3 regions of the Ihubacter massiliensis genome follow, and region 1 is predicted to be linked to each of the others. Evidence: predicted binding sites of a transcription regulator. Region 1 holds the regulator's gene; each other region holds the start of a gene.
The links. The regulator HrcA, encoded in region 1, represses chaperone genes, less so after heat shock. The targets are predictions, from matches to a motif close to TTAGCACTCNNNNNNNNNGAGTGCTAA.
Positions count from the first base shown of each region.

Region 1 (6,223 bases):
GGACACCTTGCCCTCTAAGGTTGGGACGGTAATATCGTCTCCAAGAGCCGCTTGATCGAAAGTGATGGGAATTTCCAGCCACAGATCCTGGCCTTTTCGTTCAAATAGTTTATGCGGCCTTACGGTCAATACAACATACAAATCTCCGTTGGGGCCGCCGTTGCTGCCCGGTTCGCCCTGTCCTTTGATGGATATGACCGAATCGTTGTCAACGCCGGCTGGAATATCCACAGAAATGGTGACAGACTTTCTCACTTTCCCAGTTCCGCCGCAGTCGCCGCACGGATGCTCGTTGATCTGTCCGGTACCTCCGCAGTCCGGGCATGGGGATGAGCTCTGGAATGTACCAAACGGTGTTCTCTGTGTCGTATGAACCTCTCCGGTTCCTCCGCACTTGCCGCAGGTCTTTTTTGAAGTACCGGGCTGTGCACCGGTGCCACTGCAGGTCTCGCACTCCACATATTTATTAATCTGTATTTCTTTCTTTGTACCAAAAGCAGCTTCTTCGAAGGTAATGGTCATCGCTTTCTGCAGGTCATTACCTTTTATGGGGCCGTTTCTCCGCCTCTGTCGGGAGCCGCCTCCGCCGAACATACCTCCGAACATATCGAAGATATCCTCAAAGCCGCCCGCGCCAAAGCCTCCAAAACCGCCGCCCGCACCGCCGAATCCGGCATTGGGATCTACTCCTGCATGTCCGAAACGGTCGTACTTGCTTTTCTTTTCAGGATCGGATAAAACGCTGTATGCTTCATTGACTTGTTTGAACTGTTCTTCGGCTTTTTTGTCCCCGGGATTTTTGTCCGGATGATATTTCATGGCCATCTTTCGGAAGGCTTTTTTGATTTCATCATCGCTGGCGCCCTTTTGCAGTCCAAGGACTTCGTAGTAATCTCTCTTATTCTCTGCCATAGCCTTTTCCTCACTTTAAGTATTATACTCGGGCAGAGCACTCCCTGTAAAAGGAGTGCTCTGTCAGAGTTGGATTAGTTGTCTTTCTTGTCCTCATCCACTACTTCATAGTCAGCGTCTACTACGTTGTCTCCTGCAGGGCCGCTTTCTGCGCCGCCGCCTGCCTGGCCGCCCATGTTGGGGTCAAATCCCGCGCCGCCTGCTCCGCCGTTTTGCTGTGCCTGCTGGTACATCTTAGCTGAAATAGCGTGGAACTGTTCAGTAAGTTTTTCCGTTTTATCCTTGATCTCGTCGATGTTGGTGCCCTCAAGCGCCTTGGACAGATCGTCCTTAGCTGCGTTTACTGCATTTTTTTCTTCTTCTGACAGACTTCCTTCGATTTCTTTCAGGTTCTTTTCTGTCTCATATACCAGCGTTTCTGCCTGGTTGCGAACTTCAACTTCTTCTTTTCTCTTCTTGTCTTCTTCCGCGTACTGTTCAGCCTCTTTTACCTTAGACTGAATTTCATCGTCGGACAGTTTTGTGGAAGAAGTGATGGTAATGCTCTGTTCTTTGCCGGTACCCATATCCTTTGCGTGTACATTTACGATTCCGTTGGCATCGATGTCGAAGGTAACCTCGATCTGAGGTACTCCGCGGGGAGCCGGAGGAATACCGGTCAGCTGGAAGCGTCCCAATGTGGTGTTTCCGGCCGCCATTTCACGTTCCCCCTGCATGACGTGGATATCGACAGCTGTCTGATTATCCGCCGCTGTGGAGAAGATCTGGCTCTTCTTGGTGGGGATCGTTGTATTTCTTTCAATCAGCTTGGTCGCTACGCCGCCCAATGTTTCGATGGAAAGGGACAGCGGAGTTACGTCCAGCAGCAGTACGTCATTTACTTCACCGGTCAGTACGCCTGCCTGAATAGCAGCGCCGATGGCTACGCATTCATCCGGGTTAATTCCCTTGAACGGGTCTTTTCCTGTCACTTTCTTAACTGCTTCCTGTACAGCCGGGATTCTGGTGGAACCGCCGACCAGGATTACTTTGGAAATATCACTGTTGTTAACACCGGCATCGTTCATAGCTTTCTGCATTGGTTCGATGGTCTTCTGAACCAGATCGGCGGTCAGCTGTTCGAACTTGGCCCTTGTCAGGTCCATGTTCATGTGCAGCGGTCCGTCCTGATTTACAGTGATGAACGGCAGGTTGATATTGGTGGTCTGCGCGCTGGACAATTCTTTCTTCGCTTTTTCAGCAGCTTCTTTCAATCTCTGCAGCGCCATCTTGTCATTTCTCAAATCAATGCCATTTTCTTTCGCAAATGTATCTGCCAGATAATTGAGCACGGCTTCGTCAAAGTCATCGCCGCCAAGTTTGTTATTTCCGTTTGTAGCCAGTACTTCGAATACGCCGTCGCCCAGCTCCAGAATGGAAACGTCGAATGTGCCGCCGCCCAGGTCATATACCAGGATTTTATGCTGCGCTTCATCTTTATCAAGACCGTATGCTAAGGAAGCAGCCGTCGGCTCGTTAATAATTCTCTTTACATCAAGTCCGGCGATCTTACCTGCATCTTTCGTAGCCTGCTTCTGGCTGTCAGTAAAGTAAGCGGGAACTGTGATGACGGCTTCTGTTACTGTACCGCCCAGATAACTTTCCGCATCCGCCTTCAGTTTGCTCAGAATCATTGCGGAAATATCCTGCGGTGTGTATTTTTTACCGTCAATTTCTACGTTGTGGTCAGTACCCATGTATCGCTTGATTGAAGCAATGGTTCTGTCCGGGTTGGTGATGGCCTGTCTTTTGGCGGTTTCACCGATCAATCTTTCACCGTTCTTGGCAAAGCCAACTACGGATGGAGTGGTTCTGTTTCCTTCTGCGTTGGCAATTACGACAGGTTCTCCCCCTTCTAATACTGCTACGCACGAGTTTGTTGTACCTAAGTCTATACCTATTACTTTTCCCATGTTAATCTCTCCTTTTATATTGTATTTCTCATGTATTTAAATTTTTAAACATTAACCTTTTAATCAGCTGGCCACCTTCACCATGGACGGGCGGATGACTTTGCCGTTGAGCGTATAACCTTTCTGCATGACGCCGGAAACTTTACCACTTTCATATTCATCGGTTTCTTCATTCATCACCGCATTGTGGAAGTTAGGGTCAAACTCTTCTCCAAGGGCAGGTATTTCTTTCAGCCCTGCCTTTTCAAGCACATCGAAAAGCTGTTTGAAAATCATTTCCATACCTTCTTTAAAGCTTGCGTCATCGGCATTATGCTCCAGCGCCCGCTCAAAGTTGTCGAGGACGGCCAGAAGTTCAATCGCCAGTTTTTCATTGGCATAGGAATAGATATCGCTTTTTTCCTTTTCTACCCGTTTTTTGTAGTTCTGGAAATCAGCCATCAACCTCATATAGCGGGAACCTTCGTCCTCCTCAGGTTCCTTGCATTCTTCCTGTTTCTCCGCTTCCTCGCCTTCCTGGGATTGGTTTTCTTCCTTTTTTGCTTCGTCATCGCAGGACGCTTCAGCTTCCTTTGTTTGCTGCTCCTTTTTTTCTTCGGCTATTTCTTCAGCCATTTCGCGTTCTTTTTGCTCGTTAGTCGTCATCCTTACCTCCTCCTGACAGTTTAAACGTATTGCTTATATTCTCCGTCAAATATTCAACGACCGAAGTAATTTGCCCGTATCGCATCCGCGTGGGCCCGATCACGCCGATCTTGCCGGCCAGCTTTCCATCCACATGATAAGTGGCGGTAATCAGGCTGCAATCCTGCATGATGTCTTCGGCATTCTCTTTTCCAATGGTTATGATTACACCGTTCTCCCGGTTGATCAATGTCTTTGTAAAGTCCTCTTTTTTATTGAGCATTTCCAGAAACATTTTTGCTTTATCCAAGTCATTGTACTCAGGAATGGAAAAGATGTTGGTCAGTCCATCCATGTACAAGTTGACGTTGAGCATATCTTCCAGGGTCTTGATGAAGTTAGGTACGACCTTCCTTGCCAAAGTGCTCATGGCTTCGATATCCGTCTCAAAGCTTTCGATAATATCTAAGGTAAGTACTTCGCTGATGGTCTTGCCTCGGTAATTATAAGTCATGGTCTTGGCTAAAAGCTCCAGACCATCCTCTGTATAAGGTACCTTCAGCTTGAGGGCTGTGTTAGATACCTTACCGCTGTGGGAAACGATCATCAGAACAACGGTATGTTCGTCTACCGGCAGCAGGTTAATGTATTTTAATGTATCTTCATCCGGCGACGGTGTCAGGGCGAACGACGTTAAATTGGTAATATCCGATAAAATTTTCGCTGCGTGCTGTACCGTTTTTTCAAGTTCCGTCACGTTTTCATAAAGCTTGCTTGCAATGGCATTTTTTTCATCTTCGCTCAATTCATATTTTTTCATCATATCGTTTACATAAAGACGATATGCCAGCTCAGAGGGAACACGACCTGCTGATGTGTGGGGATGAGTCAGATATCCCATCTCTTCCAGATCAGCCATTTCATTTCGAATCGTTGCCGGGCTTATCCCCAAGTCGAACTTTTTGGAAAGTGTTCTGGAACCGATCGGCTCTGCTGTTCTAATGAAGTCGCTGATAATAGCCTGTAATATTTTCAGTTTCCTTTCACTTAAATCCATGATAGCCCCTCCTGTTAGCACTCTTTATAAGTGAGTGCTAATTACAGTTTAAATTTACCACTCTTATGTAGTATTGTCAACACTCTTTTAAAAAATTTCTTGAAATTTTTTCTTTGGGTTTTCCCGAAAATTAAATGGGCTGACCCGATTTCCCATCGGCCGGGATTCGAGGCGAAAATTGAGGACGCACGGGCTGAACATGCACAAGTTTGATGTAAACTGATAAAGTAACACCGGCGGCACTCCGCAAAAAGGGGACTGCCTCATGCGGCAGTCCCTTGCCTGGTGTAATATTTCATGTCCATAAATCCTGCCGGGCCGCAAGCCCGGCCCGTCCTTTGACGGTAGTATTAAAGTCTGTTTTTCAGTTCGGGAAATCTGGTGCAAATGTAGTTTACTGCGATTTCTTTCACTTGCTCATCACTCAGTTTTCCGGTGTCGATGCACAAATCGTATCCGGTCAGATCCAGCCATTTCCTTCCGGTATACGTATTGTAATACCGCGCTCTTGCCTTATCGGCCTTTTCGATCATTTTCAGTGATTTTTCGTGGGAAAAATCCAGGGTGTTTTCCAGCCGCTCCAATCTTTCATCCTCGTCAGCATGGAGAAAAAAGCTTACATGCTTCTTATAGCCGCGGAACAAATCAGATCCGCACCGTCCCACAATTACGCAAGGCCCTTCATCTGCCGACTGACGGATCAGCTCCGATTCAATCTGATAGAGATTTGCCCCCGTCGGTACCAGCCATGCATCTGTCATATAGGGCAAATTGTAAATGCTGGACTGGAACAGAGACTTTCCTACCCGGTACTCCTGTTCATCTAGATTTTCAAGATCCTCTTGTGGAATGTTCAGCTCCTCAGCTGCCTTTTTCAGCAGCTCTTTATCAATGTAGCTGAATCCAAAATACTCTGCGATAGCTTTTCCAAGAACCGAGCCTCCGCTGCCAACCTGTCTGCCGATGGTAATAACATAATTATTCATGATTCCACCCCACTTTCCAAACAGTGCTTTTTCTTTATTTTACTCCTTTATTTTCCATTCGTCAAAGGCAAACACCAATTTTCTGACTTTACATAGCATAAAAAGAGAAGCTATAATGAAAGGATTGAATTATGAAAGACTTACATATCAATAAAACCGCATCACTGAAACGATGTTTCGGCATGCGCGAGTCCGTTACAATCACAGTAGGAACCGTCATCGGCGTCGGCCTCTTTACAGTCGGCTCCGGCGCGGCCGGCATTCTAGGTCCGGCAGTGATTTTCGCCACTTTAACCGCGCTCATCATCAGTATCTACCCGGCTCTGATCTATGCCGAAATGGGCGGAGCGCTGCCTTTTGCCGGCGGAACTTACCAATACGCATCCCTTGGACTTGGAAGGCCCTTTGGGATGCTGGCCGGCTGGAACTTTATCATCTCCATGGTATCAGTTGCCAGCGGGGAGGCGCTGGCTTTCAGTTTCTATCTGCGTACGCTTTTCGAAGCGTTGGGATTCTCGCTGCCCTTCAGCGATCCGGTGATCGCCTCTGCTGCCATCTTACTCTTCGTTGTCCTTGCTGTCCGCGGAGTGGAGATGAGCGGCAGGCTGCAAAATGGCTTTTTGTTCTTTTTTTGGGGAATCACTATTATCTGGTTTATCACCATGCTGCCGGTCTTCCACTTGGATTCTTTT
Region 1 covers NZ_JAMXVH010000001.1:448,307-454,529, reverse strand. The annotation lists gene dnaJ (molecular chaperone DnaJ) at 1-912, opposite strand, end outside; gene dnaK (molecular chaperone DnaK) at 987-2,864, opposite strand; gene grpE (nucleotide exchange factor GrpE) at 2,928-3,509, opposite strand; gene hrcA (heat-inducible transcriptional repressor HrcA) at 3,499-4,545, opposite strand; gene NIA71_RS02050 (AAA family ATPase) at 4,896-5,531, opposite strand; gene NIA71_RS02045 (APC family permease) at 5,663-6,223, shown strand, end outside.

Region 2 (6,223 bases), 240 kb from region 1:
AAGCTCTGTCCTTTGCTGAAATCGATGGATGCGGACACATAGTAGTTATAGTCGGCTGTTTCATTAGGCAGGAAATAATAGCGCCTGCCGCCATCGGTAAAGGAGGAAGAAACCACGATGGAAAAGGTGCATCCCTTGGGTATGCCGATGGCCGTCCCCAAATCCAAGGTATGATATCCCGCATATTGGAGGGAAAAGGATTTACTAAGTTTTTTCACACCACTGGCCGGATTGGAAGCAGAAGGATTGATATATATGGAAACGTTGACCGTGGAATTGGCCGCCCCTGTATAGGTTCCAACGGCCCGGATCAGCTCGTCTTTTCTAGCCGTATACCGGTTAGCCGAAGAAAGCTTGCTGCCCATGGCAAACTCTCCGTCTCCGGCGCCCACGCCGTCATACTGATAGACGGATGTATATTCATGAGAGGTGCTGCCGCCGTTATAGGAACGGGCCTCTGCTTCGAAGAAGGTCGGATTGCACAGGCTGGAATCATAGTAGGAAAGGTAAAAATAGCCGTTGTCTCCCCAATCGCTGCCCCAGCTGTTGCGCACCAGCCAGGCGCCCGGGCCTTTCCAGCCGCTGAAATAAATATCATCATCCCAGCCGACAATGGCAACCTCATGATTGGCAAGAGCATTTCCGCCATAGTAGTAGCCAAATTTACCGTCTGCATTCTTCTGCAGGTTTTTATTAGGCACATAGTACGACACATCTACAGCACCTTTATTAACTAAATAGTTTTTAATAATTCTTTTTGCGTTTTCGTTATTCTCGGCCGGCTCCGGCAGAAAATCCGCATTACGCAGCCGAATATCCGACACGGTCTGAATGCCGGAGGAAAGGCTGGTGGTATTTCCTACTCTGCTGTTATCGGCAGCACCGTACCATCTGGCAAGCGTAGCTGTGGAAAACCATCGGTTTCCGCCCTCGCTGAAGGGGCTTCTGCTCTGGGTAAGGATGTGGGTGTCTTTTCCAGCATAAGCGCTCTTTGCAGCGCTGCTTGCGCCTTTATAGGTAAACCAGGTCAAATGGTTCTCGGAGAGATCCAGTCCGGTTCCGGAAAGGCCCCGCATGATGAGACTGGATTCCATGGATGCCAGCGTGCCGTAGGTCCAGCAGTTATCACTTGCTGCCTGGTCGCGAACCGCAGGCATTTTATCCGCCAGTGAAAATTTGGATTGAGATACGGATGAAGCTCTGGCCGCTTTCTTAGCCGCCGCCTGTCCCGGATCCAGGAGGGCATCGTTTTTCATCCGGTAGCGAACCTGGTCTCCCACTTCTTCCAAGCCACCAATTTTTTCTGCCCCGGAAAGGGATGTTTTGGCGCCGCTGTCTGCAAAAACTGCCGCGGAACCTGTTGTTGCCAGTAATGTCACCAGCATAACAAAGGTGATACAGATCGATAATACTCTTCTTTTCATAACTTCTCCCATCCATTGTTCAATATCTTTTCTATTATACGACAAAGTTTCCCTGCTAGCAAGGTACGTTCGGCTTTTGCACTAATCAAAGAACCCGGCGCACGGCGGAGCGATCTGCTCCCTTTGCACCGGGTTTTCTTTAATATGGTTTTTATTTCTTTGTCATCAATTCACAGACTGCGTTGGAGAATGCCACCGGGTCCTCTACCGGCAGGCCTTCGATCATCAATGCTTGATCGTATAACAGCTTGGTATAGGTTTTCACCGCTTCCTGATCTTCTTTATAGACGGTGTTCAAGGTCTCCAGAATCGGATGCTTGGCGTTGATCTCCAGTACCCGCTCCGCCTGAACCTTCTGGTCCACCGGCATGGAGTTGAGGACTTTTTCCATCTCAATGGAAAGGCCGCCTTTGGCCGTCAGGCACACAGGATGGCTCTTTAATCTTTGGGTCAGCCGCACTTCCGCGACCTTATCCCCCAGAGCCTCTTTCATAAAGGCCAGCATGTCTTTACTTTCCTCCGCCTGTTTGTCGGCAGCTTCCTTTTCTTCCTTGCTTTCCTCGATCTCCAGGTCATCGCTGGATACGGATTTGAACTCCTTCTCATCGAATTCCCGCAGCATCTGCAGCGCAAATTCGTCGATGTCCTCTGTCAGATAAAGGATCTCATAGCCCTTATCTTTTAACAGCTCTGTCTGGGGCAGCTTGTCGATCTTTTCTGTGGTCTGGCCGCTGGCATAATAAATATATTTCTGTTCAGGCTTCATTCTGGACACATATTCAGATAGTGTAACCAATGCGTTTTCCTGGGATGAATGGAACATAACCAGATCTTTGAGAACTTCCTTGTGAGCGCCGAACTGGTCGTAAAGCCCGTATTTCAGCTGCAATCCAAAATTCTTAAAGAATTCCACATATTTGTCCCGATCCTTATTGAGCATTTCCAAGAGCTCACTCTTGATCTTCTTTTCCAAACGAGATGCGATGGCCCGCAGCTGGCGGTCATGCTGAAGCATTTCTCTGGAAATATTCAGCGACAAATCCTGGGAATCTACCAGACCTCTGACAAAGCTGAAATGGTCCGGCAGAAGATCGGCGCATTTGTCCATGATCAGCACGCCCGAAGAATAAAGCTGCAATCCTTTTTCAAAGTCCTTGGTATAGTAGTTATAAGGCGCCTGAGACGGAATGAACAACAGTGCGGTATAACTGGTAACGCCTTCCACGCTGGTATGGATCACCTTGGCTGGATCGGTGAAATCATAGAATTTTTCTTTATAAAACGTATTGTAATCTTCGTCCTTAATCTCGCTCTTATTCTTTTTCCAAAGAGGAACCATGCTGTTCAAGGTCTCCATTTCCGAATAGCTTTCGTATTCGTCCTCAGTTCCCTCTTTAAGGCGCTGTTTTTCCACCATCATCTTAATCGGATAGCGGATGTAATCAGAATATTTGCCCACCAGGTTCTTGATTTTATAAGTATCTAAGTATTCGCTATAGTTCTCATCATCGGTGTCCGCTTTCAGCTGCAAGGTAATTTCAGTGCCGTTTGAATCTTTTTCACATTCTTTTATGGAGTATCCGTCCGCTCCGCTGGATTCCCACTGATAAGCCATTTCTTCACCAAAGGCTTTGCTGATTACCGTTACCTTCTCACTGACCATGAAAGCGGAATAAAAGCCTACTCCGAACTGGCCGATAATGTCGATATCATCTTTGCCTTCTGTTTCTTTCTTAAAGTCCAGCGAACCGCTCCTGGCAATGGTTCCCAGGTTCTTTTCCAGTTCATCTTTGGTCATACCCATACCATTATCCATAATCTTCAAGGTACGTCCATCCTTATCGGGCTCGATGGTAATTGCGAAATCTTCTCTTGAAAGGCCTGTATTGCCCTCTGTCAGGCTGCGGTAATATAATTTGTCAATGGCATCGCTGGCATTGGAAATAAGCTCTCTCAGGAAAATTTCTTTATGGGTGTAGATGGAATTGATCATCAGGTCCAAAAGTCGTTTTGATTCTGCTTTAAACTGTTTCTTTGCCATAATACATTCTCCTTTTAAATCAAAATGTTAGCACTCAGCTTTATCGAGTGCTAACATTACTATACATCAACTGTTGTCAGAAATCAAGGGGGAAATTACAAGTTTTCCCTATAACGTCGTTTCCCCTGAGGCCTCCTGACCTGATGCGGCAGAACGCTCCGGCTCTGCCAGCATCCCGTAATCGGTAATACCTTCTCCGGTATTTGGATGGAAGTGGGAATAGACGGTATCGGCGCCGAAGAGCAGAATCAGGATACCGCAGATGCCAAACCTGGTCCCCTTGGGAATTCTATTAAGCATGGTATCCAGCTTTGGCGCGATCAAATAGATGAAGGCGCAGCCGGCAATGGCAAAGGTCAGAAGTCCTTCCAGGCAGATTCGACCGTTGAGATTGAGCAGGTAACCACTGTAATCCCACCATTTGATCCCTTTGGTCATTTCCAAATACCAGGAAGTAAAATATTCGACAACCCCGCACAGAGCCATGGTCAGAACGAACAAAAGCGAAGGCCTGTCAACAAAGCGTTTGAGAATAATCAGCGACGCCACGCCCCCTACGCCGTAGATCGGCAGCCAGGGTCCCAGCATGGTGCCCCGGTTGACAAAGATGCCGTCCTTTACAAGATGGAGCGCAACTTCCCAGCACCAGCCGATAAAAGCAGCAATGAAAAAGAATAACACCAGATTGATCAAAGTGTAATGGCGGTGGTAGTCAAGGGCGATTTTCTTTTGCCGCACTTGCGCCTGTCCCGGATAAAAGCCCTCTTGAATATCTGCCGGCGCGGCGGCCAGGTAATCGTCGTTCAGGGCATCCGCCCCGGGTAAATCGCGGGCAATCGCCGTCGCGCGTAGAGCCAGATAGAGATTGGCCTCCACCCCGCGCACATAAGGATTGAGGAAGAAAATCCCCAGAATGCCAAAGGTTACGCTCATGAGAATGTTCCAGCCAATGAAGGAAAGGTCCAGAACGAATGCTTTCCACTTGTTTCCATTCATCATTTCCCGAGACAGCTTGAAGGCTTGGCGCCGGTCAATATCCGGGTTTTCGGCTAGAATATAGGGAATCATTTTATAAGAGTAGTGCTTGATGATGCCGCCGACAATGGTCAGGCTCCATAGGAACAGGTAAATCGCCTTAACCAGCATAACCCAAGCTGGCCGTCTGAATTTCTTTTCTTTGAACAGGAAAAAGATTCTACCTATATGCGTTTTATGATATAAATGGTTTTCCAGAAAGAAACGTCGTTCACCCACTCGCAGCATGGCTTTAATGAAAATTTCATAAAAGGCTGCCAGCGCTACGGCCAGCAACGCGATCATTAGCGCAAATCCGCCATGGTCTGCCGCAATAGAATTAATTGTACGAAGGATATTGTTCGCCGTTGCCTTGGATTTACCCAGCATATTGAAAACGGAGGAAAACACTCCTTTGGTCGGGTGGAGTTCCTGCTGGAGCTGTTCTTCGCTTCCCGGCAGCAAGTGATCCATTTCTTCGCCAAGGCCGCCGGTACTGTTCATCTCATTTTGGACCGCGCCGCTGTAACGGTTATCCGAATCATAATAATTAATTGTCTCAGTTGACAGACTGTATTCGGCAATCAGAATCGCCATTAAGAAACATACCGCCACCATGGCCCAGTAATTTTTCTTCAGATTCGCCTTTGCCTCTGCTTTCAATTCCTTTCGGCTCCACATAGGATATTCCTTTCTTCGATACGTTTTTACAAAAACTGCAATACAGTATAGCAAAATTTAGGGTTTATAGCAAATGCTTCTTCGAAAAAAGAATGGATATTACCGAAAAAGGATAAACAGGCAACGCGAACATAGATATTTGCCATTTCGTCCTCTATTGTTTATTCCCAAAAATAATTGTCAATGAGCCTGGTCTTTCCCACCCTGACGGCTGCCGCGATCAGCAGCGGCTTTTTCAAAACTTTCACCGGCTGGAGAAGCTCGCCGTCCACCAGCTCAATATAATCGATCTCTGCAAGAGGCTCTTTCTCAATCCGGCTTACCAGTTCCTTTTTCAGCTCGCCTGCATCCCGCTGCCCCTGTGAAATGGCTTCTTTCGCATATTCCAAGGTCCTGTGGATCACAGCCGCCGCCTTCCGTTCTTCTGGCGACAGGTATGTATTGCGTGAGCTTTTCGCCAGACCATCCGCTTCTCTCACAGTGGGGCAGCCTATCACTTGCAGGTCAAAATCCAGATCCTGCACCATTTTCTTTATTACCGCCAGCTGCTGGGCATCCTTTTGTCCAAAGTATGCTCTGTCCGGCGTCGTGATATGGAACAACTTGCTGACCACGGTGCAGACGCCTCGAAAATGTCCCGGGCGATCGCTGCCGCAGAGTCCCTCCGTAATCCGATCCACATTTACATAGGAAAAGAAGTCCGCCGGATACATCTCTTGGGGGCAGGGGTGAAAAATAAGATCTGCCCCTGCTTTTCGGCAGATGGAGCAATCCCGCTCAAAATCGCGTGGATAATCTTCCAAATCCTCATTCTTTCCAAACTGCATGGGATTGACAAACACACTGACCACAGTTTTGTCGTTTTCAGCGGCAGATTTTAATATTAGGCTTTCATGGCCTTCATGGAGGAAGCCCATGGTCGGAACAAGGCCTACCGAAAGCCCTTGTTTTTTCCATTCTTTTACAATCTTACGAGTTTCTTGTTTTGTCTCTGCAATCTTCATCTTGTGCTCCTAATACAAATGATCGATGACTTCATCGTCCATCTTAAAAGTATGTTCTT
Region 2 covers NZ_JAMXVH010000001.1:690,689-696,911, reverse strand. The annotation lists gene NIA71_RS03105 (lectin like domain-containing protein) at 1-1,424, opposite strand, end outside; gene htpG (molecular chaperone HtpG) at 1,576-3,465, opposite strand; gene NIA71_RS03095 (DUF975 family protein) at 3,574-5,160, opposite strand; gene panC (pantoate--beta-alanine ligase) at 5,322-6,164, opposite strand; gene panB (3-methyl-2-oxobutanoate hydroxymethyltransferase) at 6,174-6,223, opposite strand, start outside.
Region 2: a site for HrcA is predicted at 3,493-3,519, ahead of htpG (molecular chaperone HtpG). Genes of this name have one in related genera too.

Region 3 (6,223 bases), 1.5 Mb from region 1:
TGGGCATCCTTTATCTGGCGATCAAAACCAGGGGATTTAAAGAGCTGCCGCCGGAAATGAAGCTTGATGAATAAGGAGGAAAGGCAGATGACAACGATTTTTAAAAACGCGGATATTTATACATCCAATGAAGCATGTCCAAAAGCGAACTGCATTATTTTTGATGAAACAGGGATCCAATTTGTGGGCGATCAATCAGATGCCAAATTGGAAGCGTATCCGGATGCAGATGTCCATGATCTCGGCGGAAAATGCCTACTTCCTGGCATGATCGACAGTCACATTCATCCGGGATGGGTGACTAAGAGCTTGTGGCATGTCCGCCTGCCCTGGACCGAGGATGTGGATGAGCTGCTGCGCTTTGTGAAAGAATACGGCGAGAAGCATCCCAAGTCGGAATGTCCCTTTCTGTATTTTGAATATTACCCCACTTCCATGTTCGATGAACACGGGCCGACTAAGGAACTGCTGGATACGGCGGTCAGTGACAGGCCGGTGCTCTGCCAGGATTTTGGCGAGCATCTATGCTGGGTCAACAGCAAAATGCTGGAGCTGCTAAAGGTGGATAAAAATACGCCGGACCCAGGACCGTTAGAGACCTTTGTGCGAGACGAAGAGGGGACTCCCACCGGCTGGATCCGGGAAATGGCCTGGTATAAGTTTGCTGACAATATGTTCCGCGCTCTCGGTTGGTATCCGCCGGAAGAGCTGACCGGGGAAACGATGAAAGGGTTCTTCGATTTCTTGGAGGAAAGCGGCATCACGGCCATGGCCGACGGGTTTATTGAAAACGACGACCAGATCGAAGGCATTTACCAGTTGGACCAAGCGGGCGAGCTTCGAGTGTATTATGATGGCATGGTCCGATTCTGGAATTATGCGGATCTCCCGGAAAAGATCGAAAAGCTGAAGGAATACCAAAAAAAATACACGACAAAGCATATTAAAATAAATACCATGAAACTCTTTTTAGACGGTACCAATGAGAGCGGCAATTCGGCTTCCCTCCATGAACATATCCATGACCCGGGAAATTACGGCGAAATTATGATGGAGACCGATGAGCTCACCAAATGTTTCCTGCTGTGCAACGAGGAGGGATTGGATCTGCATATCCATGTGGTCGGCGACCGGGGCTTCCGGGTTGCCTGCGACGCAGTGGAAGCTGCCAAGGCGCAGGCTGCCGCCGCGGGCGTTCCCTGGGTATGTATGCCGGTGCTGGCCCACTGCGAAGTTGTGGATCCGGCGGACATGAAACGGCCGGCGGAGCTGGGCATTACCATCAACTGGTCCTGCCACTGGTCGGGCGGATATTTCGGCGAAGAAGCCATGAACTATTATTCGGAAGAAAAGTGGAGAAGGATGTACCAGTTCAACCCGATGATCGAAAGCGGCGCTCTTGTTACCTTCTCCAGCGATGTGGTGACCGGTTACGAACTTCACAGGGCCTATCCCTTCTTTGGCATGCAAGTGGCGGCCACAAAAGTGGATCCGGAGTTCCCTCTGAATCCACAAAAATATCCGGGGTCCATGAGGCCGCCGGCCTCAGCGAAACTGAGTCTTCCTGTTCTGCTGAAGGGCTATACCATTGGCGGTGCAATACAGCTTCGCTGGCAGGACAAAATGGGCTCCCTCGAAGCGGGCAAGCTGGCAAATATGATTCTAGTCGACAGGAATATTTTCGATACGCCTTCGGAGCAGCTGAAAGATGCTGCCATCGATGCAGTTATTTTCGAAGGAACGGTTATCAGAGGCAGCTTATGAGGAAGTTGTTTGATATGGAGCTGGAGCAGACCTCCGATCTTTTAATCGAGAACACCTGCAGGGGGGACCTGCTGATCTCCCCTGCAGGCGAAGGCTCTTTCTCCGGCGATAGGATGAAGGGCAGAATTTTGCCTGTGGGAGCGTCTACGACCTATACGCCATCAGAGGGGGTGAATATCATCTATGCTCCGGTGCTTCTCAAAACCGATGACGGCGCAGAGCTGTTCATGCAGATCGACGCCTATCTCCATCTGGCGCAGGAGCTGGAGGAAAAGCTTTTGGCCGGGGAAGCCGTTTCTTCGGAGGAATATTATTATAAAGGAACTGCCAGATTCGATGTCGGCAGTTCCGAGTATAAATGGCTGGAAAACAGGCTTTTCGTCTGTGAAGGCGCGATTGACAGCTGGCAGGCTTTGCGGTTTTCCGTGTATGAGGTTTGAATTCAGGGTCAGAAGAATAAAGCCGGACTGAGTAAGTGCAAAATTTTTCCATTATAATGCAAAAACATTGAAATCTACAGTTTTCTCAAAAGAGGCAAAAAAATTTTCGGAAAAATTAGCACTCACCTCTTTACAGTGCTAACAAAAAGTGTTATTATAAAATTGTTCCAAAAGGGGGAACATAAAATCATTATATTTTATCTAACCTGCGTTTTGCCACTGGTTAGAAATTAAGGAGGGATGACATATGATGATGGTGCCTAGAAGAAGTAGTTTCGGTTTGGATTTGTTTGACGAGATGTTCAAAGACCCATTTTTCAGCAGAATGGATAGCAACAAGAACGTCATGAAGACCGATATTAAGGAACAGGATGGAGATTATCTGATGGACATTGACCTGCCGGGTTATGCGAAGGAAGACATTAGCGCAGAGCTGAAGGACGGTTACATGACCATCACTGCCACGAAAAATGAGTCCAACGACACAAAAGACGAGAACGGCAACTATATTCACAGAGAGCGTTACACCGGCAGTTGCTCCAGGACCTTCTATGTAGGGAACGGAGTAACAGAGGAAGACATCAAAGCTTCCTTTAAAGACGGCACGCTGCACCTGTCAATACCAAAAGAAGAACCGAAAAAACTGGAAGAGCAGAAAAAGCTGATTTCCATTGAATAAAGCACATCACAAACGAGAGAAGAGGCTGCCTCAGAATGGCAGAGGAACATATAGAAGTATTGCGAAAATACTAACCTATGCCAAGTGAACGGGAAATAAGAAAACTCTATGTGAATGGACGAACCATTTGCATAGAGTTTTTCTTTTGCTTATTAAAAATTTTTCAGCGTCCGCAGGACGCGCAGCCGCTACCGAAGGTAGCGATCTTGGGGGCTTGGGGGTTATCCCTCAACAAGCATTTTGGCGGGTAGAAAACCCGCCAAAATCGCAAACATGTACATGTTTGCATTGCTTGCCAATCTGTGAAAACAGCTTATGAATATGTTTCTCCAAATCTCTGCTGAAAGACATGGTAGAAATTTGATACTCCATGATAGCCAACTGCTTTTGCGATGTTGCCAGTGGACATATCGCTTTTTTCAAAAGGTTCCAGAGCAAGTTCCATCCGCAATGCCCGAATGTATTCCCTAATGCTTATGCCTTCTGTAAGCTGAAATGCTTTTTGGAACTTGTTTTTGTTAAGCGCAACCATAATATAAAATGCCACAGGATCAACGTGAACTTCTTGCGGCATTTATTTTCGTCAAATCCTCTATATTTAAGGCGCTAATTTCAAAGTTGTTTTCGATCCAGCGCTATACGCTCGCTCAAAACTTGTTGACAAATTACACTGCTTATGTTAATATACCAATGGTATATGAAGGGAGAACAAAACGTGAAGCTGACTGATACGCAAAAGCGCATTCTTGAGGTTGGAAAGCGGGAGTTTTTGGAGAAGGGCTTTAAAGATGCTTCCCTGCGGGCCATTGTCAAAGAAGCCGGTTTTACCAAAGGGGCCTTTTATGGCTATTACAACAGTAAGGAAGCGTTGTTTGACGCTTTGGTAGCTCCGGCGGCCGATGAACTGATCGCTCAGTTTAAACAGGCGCAGCAAGCACATTATGAATTGGTTACAGAGGATAAAACGGGACAGAGCCAAGATTTATCTACCAGCTACCTGAATTACTTTATCAATTACATCTATGATCATTTCGATGCGTTCAAACTGGTGATTTGCTGCTCCGAGGGAACCCGGTATGCCAACTATATTCATGAGCTTGTGGAGCTTGAAGTCGATCAGACGGAGGATTACTATCAGCAGCTCCGGCAGCTCGGGAAATTGGAGGGGACGGTCAACCGTGACCTTCACCATATGATCACAAGCGCCTATTTTACCGCCGTTTTTGAAACAGTCGCCCATGATATGAGCCGGGAACAGGCGATTGGCTATGTCAATGAACTGGCAGTCTTTTTCAACTGTGGCTGGAGCGGCCTTTTAAGGTTCATTTGAACCTTAAATTTTTTGCACAACGGTTAGCTAAAACTAACTTTAAGAAAGGAGGAGAATCGTATAGATGAGGCAATCGCCTTGCCAATGTTCGGAATGCCGACCAGACCCTTGTGCTGAAATGGGGCGGACCGTACAGCGGGGAACGCATCAGAAACTTATGAAACAGAAAGGCCCGTACCGGCGGTTTATAGGGCTGCGCGAATGGGCATTAAGCCGGAAGCTGCAAGAATCATAAAAGAAAACAAAGGAGAATCAAAATGGAAAACGCAAAGAAATGGTCTGTAAAAGACGTTATTACACTGGTACTGATGACCGTGCTGCTCATTGTCATTCAGCTGGGGATCAACATGGTCTGCATGGTGAATGATTTTGTCAGCATGGTGCTGTCCGTAGGCATTACCATGCTTGTTTGCGGGCCCATCTATTTTTTGATGGTAAACCGCATCCGCAAACGGTTTGTTTCACTGGTATACATGACGCTGCTGGGCCTTGTCTTTCTGATGATGGGCAACTGGTTTTTGCTCCCGTGGTTTATCGTGGTGGGAGTCCTCGCGGAAATCATCCTGTGGAAAGGGATTACGCCAAACCGCCTGACCGCCGCATGGATAGTTTCCAGCCTGTTATACAACGGGGTAAACCTGCTTCCCGTCTGGTTTTTCTGGGGTACCTATTACAGTTTTGCGATTGCCAGCGGTATGGAGCAGAGTTATATCGACGCTTACGTTCAGTATTATACAGCGCCGGGCTGGGTGGCTTTTATCCTGATTTTTACCATGTTCTGCGGATTCCTGGGCAGCCTTGTCGGCCGGAAGCTGATTCAAAAGCATTTCAAAAAAGCGGGTGTTCTGTAAATGCGGGAAACAGCCTTATCCGTTCCGGTAAAAGCGTGGGCGGCGGCCTGCGCCATCCTTGGAGTGTCGCTTACCGCAAACACCCTGCTCACCTGTCTTCTTGCACTGCTTGCTTTCTACCAGTTGGTTTTTGAAAAGCGGTGGCGGCGCTGCCTGACCTTCGGCATTTTTTATCTGGCGCTGGCGCTGCTGCTGTATCTCATTCGCTTTCACGGCCTGCGTATGGTGTTTTTTTCGGAGTTCTATGTGCTGATGTTTTACAACCTTATGCCGGTATTCCTGGCGGCGTGGGATCTCATTACCACGCCTCCGGGACAGCTCTCGGCCTCCCTGTCGAAAATCCATACCCCCACTCCGGTTATCTTAGGGCTGCTGGTGGTATTTCGGTTTTTCCCAACCATGAAGGCGGAACTGAATGGGATTCGGCAGTCCATGAAGAACCGAAGGCTGACCGGATCAGTGCAGGTGCTCCGCCACCCTGCCGTTACCTGCGAATATGTGTTGGTGCCCATGCTGCTGCGCTGCCTGCAGATTGCGGATCAGCTTTCCGTATCGGCGATAGCGCGTGGCGCCCAGGCACCGGGGGTGCGGGGAAGCTACTATGCCAGAAAGCTTCAGCTGGCTGATTTCCTCTGGATGGGAATATGGGCGATTGGAACCATCCTGTTTTTCATAATAGGAGGGATAAAGTGATCCGGTTTGAACATGTGAATTTTCAATATGCCGACTCCGAGGCAGGCGTGACCGATATTTGTCTGCATGTCCGGAAAGGCGAATGCGTGGTATTGACCGGCCCTTCAGGAAATGGGAAAACCACCTTGATCCATATAGTGAACGGCATTGCGCCTGCCTTTCATATGGGCCGGTTTTCCGGCCGCCTTCAGATTAATGGGAAAGACAGAAGCGATGAGCCATTGTGGAAACGGGGAAAAACGGTGGGCAGTGTGTTCCAGGATCCGGGAAGTCAGTTTTTCTCCTCTGAAATGCCGGGAGAAGTTGCTTTCAGCTGTGAAAATTACGGCTTCCCGCATGAAAAAATTGTTCTGCGAACAGACGTGGCTATCCGGCGGTTTCGTTTGGAACAATTGCGTGACCGCTCCCTTGATGTGCTTTCCAGCGGAGAAAAGCAGCGTACAGCCGTGGCCTCTGTCTACGCCAT
Region 3 covers NZ_JAMXVH010000001.1:1,986,845-1,993,067, reverse strand. The annotation lists gene NIA71_RS09340 (APC family permease) at 1-74, shown strand, start outside; gene NIA71_RS09335 (amidohydrolase) at 88-1,764, shown strand; gene NIA71_RS09330 (DUF3237 domain-containing protein) at 1,761-2,204, shown strand; gene NIA71_RS09325 (Hsp20/alpha crystallin family protein) at 2,455-2,883, shown strand; gene NIA71_RS09320 (helix-turn-helix domain-containing protein) at 3,197-3,457, opposite strand; gene NIA71_RS09315 (TetR/AcrR family transcriptional regulator) at 3,599-4,213, shown strand; gene NIA71_RS09310 (MptD family putative ECF transporter S component) at 4,471-5,064, shown strand; gene NIA71_RS09305 (energy-coupling factor transporter transmembrane component T family protein) at 5,065-5,757, shown strand; gene NIA71_RS09300 (ABC transporter ATP-binding protein) at 5,754-6,223, shown strand, end outside.
Region 3: a site for HrcA is predicted at 2,320-2,346, ahead of NIA71_RS09325 (Hsp20/alpha crystallin family protein). Genes of this name have one in related genera too.